Regions from separate parts of the Rhodococcus sp. 2H158 genome, predicted to be linked through region 1. Evidence: riboswitches for the same ligand, from Rfam matches in the RefSeq annotation. Region 1 holds a riboswitch; the other holds the start of a gene.
What was found. Region 1 has a riboswitch for S-adenosylmethionine ahead of ACWPOB_RS00710 (ABC transporter substrate-binding protein). Riboswitches for the same ligand answer to the same signal wherever they lie in the genome.
Positions count from the first base shown of each region.

Region 2: linked by a shared signal. The riboswitch ahead of ACWPOB_RS10345 (aminotransferase class V-fold PLP-dependent enzyme) and the one ahead of ACWPOB_RS00710 (ABC transporter substrate-binding protein) in region 1 are both predicted to bind S-adenosylmethionine.

Region 1 covers NZ_JBSNCE010000001.1:149,381-152,684, forward strand. Annotated here, with positions in the region: gene ACWPOB_RS00705 (MFS transporter) at 1-1,250, shown strand, start outside; SAM riboswitch class I at 1,296-1,390, shown strand; gene ACWPOB_RS00710 (ABC transporter substrate-binding protein) at 1,595-3,226, shown strand; gene ACWPOB_RS00715 (ABC transporter permease) at 3,230-3,304, shown strand, end outside.
Region 2 covers NZ_JBSNCE010000008.1:212,633-215,936, forward strand. Annotated here, with positions in the region: gene ACWPOB_RS10335 (2-oxo-4-hydroxy-4-carboxy-5-ureidoimidazoline decarboxylase) at 1-36, shown strand, start outside; gene ACWPOB_RS10340 (YbaK/EbsC family protein) at 102-575, shown strand; gene ACWPOB_RS10345 (aminotransferase class V-fold PLP-dependent enzyme) at 631-1,950, opposite strand; SAM riboswitch class IV at 2,017-2,132, opposite strand; gene ACWPOB_RS10350 (Pls/PosA family non-ribosomal peptide synthetase) at 2,381-3,304, shown strand, end outside.

The DNA.
Region 1 (3,304 bases):
CATACTCGCTGAGCTTCGGTCTTGCGCTGGTCCCGGCAGGCCGGCTCGGCGATGTGGCCGGCCGGCGGCGGCTGTTCCTCGCGGGCATGGCCCTCTTCGCGGTCATGGGAGTGTGCGGAGCTGTCGCGTCCGACCCCTGGACGGTCGTCGCCGCACGGGCCGGTCAGGGCGTCGGGGCCGGCCTGATCAGCGCGCAGGTGCTCGGGATCCTGGCCGAGAACTACACCGGCCCGGCGCGCGCCCGGGCCCTGGCCGCCTACAGCACGGCCGGGGGCCTCGCCGGGCTGTGCGGTCCGCTCGTCGGTGGGCTGGTGCTCGGCGCTGCGCCCGGGGAGTACGGGTGGCGCGTTCTGCTGATTCTCAACGTGCCGTGCGCACTCGTCACACTCGCGCTCGCGGCACGCCGCCTGCCCCCGGATCGGGGACGACCGTCGGCCCGCAGCGGGGTCGATGCCGGGGGCCTCGTGCTGCTCGCGGCGGCCACGACGCTGGTGATGCTGCCCGTGGTCTCCGAACCGGGTCCGGTGGGTGCGGTGTTCGCCGTCGGGGGAGCGGCGGTCTCACTCGCCACCTTCCTGTCGTGGGAACGCCGTGTCGCCGCGCGCGGCGGCAAGCCCGTGCTGCTTCCCGAACTGACCGGCTCCGGCGGATACGTCCTCGGCACCTTGGTCGCACTGTTCTGGTTCGGTGCGGTGCTGTCCCTGAACACCGTCGTGAGCCTGTACCTCATCGAGGGGCGCGGCTATGCCGCTGTCCAGGCCGCCGCCGTGCTGTCCGCCGCCGCCGCGGCGATGGCCGTCGCCTCGGCCGTGGGGTGGCGGGTCGTCGCGCGATACGGCCGGGTGACGGTCGTCGTGGTGGTGGCAGCCGAGATCGCCGTCGTCGGTGGCTACGCCGCCGCTGTGCAGCACGACGCCACGATGCCGGTGTTCGTGGCGCTGGCCGCGCTGTCGGGCCTCTCGGGTGGATTCGTGGATGCACCCAACCGGGCGCTGACGCTCGAGTCGTCCCCGGCGGGCGGTCATGGTGTCGCGGCCGGGTTCCTGCAGCTGTCACAGCGGTTGTCCGCGACGGTCGCCCTCGCCGCGGTGTCCGGCCTGTATCTGTCGGCGCTGGCGACGGACGGGGACGACTTCGCCGGTGCCACGTCGGCCGGCCTCGCGGTGTGCGCCGCGATGCTCGCGGTGTCGCTGCTCTGTGCGCTCGCCGACCGGCGCCGTCGTGCCGGCACCGGGTTTCGATCACGGTGAGCGAAAGGGTTCTCCGAACTCGTTCGCAACGCGTACGGTCACCGAGAACCATCCAGAGCGACCGAGAGACCCGGCTCGACGACGTCGCAGCAACCCCCTGCCGCCGCAGGTGAGGGTGCTACCGCCGGGAACGATGGAGGAGAAGGCATGGCAGGCGAGGGGTTCGTGGGCGCGTGGGCGCGCCTGCACGTCGACCTGTGCCGTCAGTGCTCGGGCATCTGTCGCCCACGATCCTGTCGCGCCTGAGCGGCGCTACCCAGTCGAAGAACTACGACCGTCTGCCCGGCCGGTGGCATCGCGAAACGCGGTGCCATCGGCGCCTCACGAGATCATGGAGTTCCCCGGTGCCTGTTCCGTTCACCTCTGCCGCCCGACGTCGCGCCGTCGCGGCCGCCACCGCCGCAATCCTCGCCGGTGGACTCGCCGCGTGCGGCACCGACACGGCGGGCACCTCCTCCGGTGGCGGCACCCCGCAGCCCGGCGGAACCCTGCGCTACGGCTTGTCCCAGGCCCCCACGTGCGCCGATCCCGCCCAGGCCGGCAGCAACCAGACCATCTACGTCGCCCGTCAGATCGTCGACTCGCTCACCGATCAGGACCCCGGGACCGGTGAACTGAAGCCGTGGCTCGCCGAAAGCTGGGAGGTGAACGGGGCAGCCTCGGCGTTCACGTTCCGGCTGAAGGACGGCGTGACATTCAGTGACGGCACCCCGTTCACTGCGGACTCGGTGAAGAAGAACTTCGACGCGATCGTCCAGACCCTCACCGGCGCCAAGGCAGCGCTGGCGGCGAGCTACCTGTCGGGGTACACCGGCACCACGGTGCTCGATCCGCTCACCGCCCAGGTGTCCTTCGCCGGACCGAACGCGCAGTTCCTGCAGGCGTCGTCGACGCTGCAACTCGGCTTCCTGTCCGACAGGGACGTCGCGAAGTCCGCGGAGGAACGCTGCGCCGGCGACCTGTCCGGCACCGGTCCCTTCGTCTACGAGGACTACCAGCAGGACAAGTCCGCCACGCTGGTCAAGCGCACCGGATACTCATGGGGATCCGACGTGTTCGCGCACGACGGCGAGGCCTACCTCGATCGCATCGAGTTCACGATCGTCCCGGAGTCCGGTGTACGCACCGGAAGCCTCGCATCCGGCCAGCTCGACGCGATCAGCGATGCGCTGCCGCAGGACGCTTCCCAGATCGAAGGCAGCGGCGGACGGATCCTCACCACGCCGAACCCGGGTGTCCCGTTCGGTTTCCAGCCGAACGTCACCCGTGGCGTCCTGACCGATCCGGCGGTGCGCGCCGCGATCGTGCCGGCCCTCGACCGCCAGGAACTCGTCGACACCGTCCTCGGCCCCGATTTCCGGCCCGCGACCAGCACCCTCGCCTCCCGCACCCCCGGCTACGTCGCGCTCGACGACGTCACCTACGACCCGGCGAAGGCGAAGTCGATCCTCGACACCGCCGGCTGGGTTCCCGGCCCGGACGGCATCCGCGTCAAGGACGGCAACCGCCTGTCCTTCTCGGTGCTGTTCAGTTCGGTGTTCGCCGGCAACCAGGCGATCCTCGAGCTCGTGCAGCAGCAGCTGCGCGAGGTCGGTATCGACCTGCAGCTCGACCTGGTCTCCACCCCGGAAGCCACTGCCCGGCAGGGTGCGAAGGACTTCGACGCCACCTACTACAACAGCACGCGCGCCGACGGCGACATCCTGCGCACCACGTTCGGACTCGACGGGCGCAACCTCAACAACCGCGGCCCGATCCCGGCACTGGACGAGGTCCTGTCTGCGCAGCTGCGCACCACCGACCCGGCCGAACGCGGCGAGCTGGTCGAGCAGGCACAGCAGCTCGTCCTCGACAACGGCCTGTGGCTACCGACCGTGGAGCTGTCCCAGGCCATCGGTGCGGCGGGGACGGTGCAGGACCTGACGTTCGAGGCCTCCGCCCGGTTGCAGTTCTTCGACACCTGGCTGAGCGAGTAGACCATGGCCCGGTATCTCGGTTCCCGGCTCGTGCAGGCGTTGCTGGTGCTGTGGGCGGCGTTCACCGTCTCGTTCGGC
Region 2 (3,304 bases), on a different contig from region 1:
ATGCTCGGACCGGAGGACGGCTTTCCCCTGTATTGACCGCCGACTGCGGACAGCCCTGTCGATCGGGGCCACGGACGGCGGTGGGATCCTAGGCTGGAACCATGTCCGGGACACTGCATCCGAATGCCGCTCGGGTGGCCGACACGCTCATCGCGCGCGGTCACCACGGGCTGATCACGACCCAGCCGGAGTCGGTGCACACCGCGGAGCAGGCGGCGGCCGCGCTCGGGGTCGATGTGGGCGCGATCGTCAAGTCGCTGGTGTTCCTGCTCGACGACGAACCGGTGCTGCTGCTGGTCTCGGGTGCGCATCGGGTGAACCCGGAACGGACGGGCAAGCGCCTCGGTGGTGCGCTCGTTGCGGCGCCCCCGGAAGTGGTCACCGAGGTCACGGGGCAGCCCGTCGGCGGGGTGGCACCGCTCGGGCATCCGACGAACCTGACCACGTACGTCGACACCGCCCTGGCCGCTTTTCCCGAGCTGTGGGCCTCCGGCGGGCATCCGCGCACGCTGTTCCGCACGACGTTCCGCGAGCTGATGCGCATCACGGCGGCCGTCGACGTCGACGTCGACTAGACCCGCCGGATCGACCGGCGGGCAGTGCCTGTCCGGCGGTCCGCCCGGGGAGCGGTCAGCTGCACTGCGCGGCGCCGGCGGTGGGCTCCACCAGGCCCGGACGGGTCTCGGGCGACGGTCCCCACAGTCCGTCGGTCTTGGCGTAGGTCCAGCCGGGACCGGCGTCGACGAGCCCGCGCAGCGCGTCGAGCAGGCGGTCCACGTCGGCAGACGAGCTGCCGAGACCGAGGGAGGCGCGTACCGCACCGCCGGGCAGGCCGACCCGCGCGAGCAGCGGGTGCGCGCAGAACCGGCCGTCACGCACACCGATTCCGTGCTCGGCGGACAGGTACGACGCCACCTCGCCGGGTTCGAATCCGGCGACCGTGAAGGTGACGATGCCGACCGAGTCCGGCGAGTCGCTCCACAGCCGCAGGATCTCCACGCCGTCGAGGTCGCGCAGCCCGCCGAGGAGGCGCCGGCACAGCGCCTCCTCGTGCTCGGCGACGGCGTCGGCGTCGAAACCGGCGAGCGCGTCGCACGCCGCGGCGAGCGCCGCGACGCCGAGCACGTTCGGCGTGCCCGCCTCGTGCCGCGCCGGGGCGCACGCCCATTCGGTGTGACCGAGACGTACTTCGCGGACCGCACCGCCCCCTGCGAGATACGGTTCCGCGACGTCGAGCCAGTCCCGGCGTCCGACCAGAGCGCCGGCACCGAACGGGGCGTAGAGCTTGTGACCCGAGAACGCGAGGTAGTCGACGCCGAGAGCGGTGAGGTCGATCCGCCGGTGCGGAACCAATTGCGCTCCGTCGACGAGGATCCGGGCGCCGCAGGCGTGCGCCACGTCGGCGAGTTCGGCGATCGGGAGGACCTCGCCGGTCACGTTGGAGGCGCCGGTGACGGCGAGCAGCGCGGCGGGCTTGCTGCACAGTTCGGCGACGAGCCGGCGGACCGTCTCGGCGACGGTGTCCGCGGCCTCGACGACGCGGGCGTTCTTCCAGGGCAACAGGTTTGCGTGGTGCTCGACGTCGAGCACCACGACGTCGCCGGGTACGGCTCCGGCCAGGAGGTTGAGGGAGTCGGTGGTGTTGCGGGTGAACACCACCACCTGATCGTCTGCGGCGCACACGAATCGGGCCACCGACTCACGAGCCTGCTCGTAGCTCGAGGTGGAGATCCGGGAGGCGTAACCGGCACCGCGGTGCACGCTGGCGTAGTACGGCAGGAGCTCGGCGATCCGCTCGGTGACCGCTTCGAGGGCGGGGGCGCTCGCCGCGTAGTCGAAGTTGGCGTAGGTGCAGGTACCACCCTGGACCAGGGGTACCTGCAGGTCACATCCGGTGACCCGGGCGAACGGGGCGATGCAGGTGTCGGCGGTCAGTACGGCAGCAGTCATGACGTTCCCTCGTCGTTCAGGGATTCGCCGGTGGTCGCCTCGTCGCCCGAGTGCGATCACGGTCCGAATCCGCGCTTGCCGTGTCCGGTGTGGAAACACGGCCTGGTCGTCACCCGGAGCACCCCACCGCGGAGGAGGGTTGCCGACCAGCTAGCCGGGGCTTGTCGCTGGTTCTCGTGACCTGCCGAAGAGGATTGCAGGAGCGCGCACGGATGTCAAACCGGACTCGCAGCGGCCGTCGTCCCACAACCGAAAATTCCTGGGAGATAAGGTGTTTCGTGCGGAGACGGACGCCGCGCCGCGGAGCGCGACGCCGGGTCGAGCGGGAGATTCCACCGTCGGAGTGGGCACCGACACACCCAATGTTCACCCTCCGTCCATCTGACCGTGAGATAACCGGACGAACGCACCACCAGGCCGAGAGAAGGACATGCGATTGCCTGCCCAGCCCACGACGGATCCGGATCGGTCGTATCGCATCCCCGAGGAGTTCCTTCGCTCCTCCCACGCCCCGGCCCCCCGCACCCTCGTCGACATCCTGCGGGCCACCGCCGACACCCACCCGGACGCCCCGGCCGTCGACGACGGCACCGTCACTCTCAGCTACACCGAACTCGTCGAGGAGGTCATCGCCTGCTCGTACCGGCTCGCCGACGCGGGAGTCGGCGCCGGTGACCGCGTCGGCGTGCGCATGCCGTCCGGCTCCAAGGACCTGTACGTGACGATCCTGGGCATCCTCGCGGCCGGCGCGGCCTACGTGCCGGTGGACGCGGACGACCCCGACGAACGCGCCGAACTCGTGTTCGGGGAGGCGATGGTCACCGCCGTCGTCACCGCCGACGGCATCGGTCCGGGCACCGCGCCGCCGTCGCCCGCGCCACAGCTGCGCGGCCCGCGCCTCGACGACGCCGCCTGGATCATCTTCACCTCCGGCTCCACCGGCACCCCCAAGGGCGTCGCGGTCAGCCATCGCAGCGCCGCCGCCTTCGTCGACGCCGAGGCCCGGCTGTTCCTGCGCGAGAACCCGATCGGGCCCGGCGACCGCGTACTGGCCGGACTGTCGGTCGCCTTCGACGCCTCCTGCGAGGAGATGTGGCTGGCGTGGCGGCACGGCGCGTGCCTCGTGCCGGCGCCCCGCTCGCTCGTGCGGTCCGGGATGGACCTCGGGCCGTGGCTGGTCTCCCGCGACATCAGCGTCGTCTCCACCGTCCCCACCCTCGCGGCGATGTGGCCCGCCGAGGCGCTCGAAGCGGTGCGGCTGTTGATCTTCGGTGGCGAGGCCTGCCCGCCGGACCTCGCCGAGCGACTGGCCGTGCCCGGGCGCGAGGTGTGGAACACCTACGGGCCGACCGAG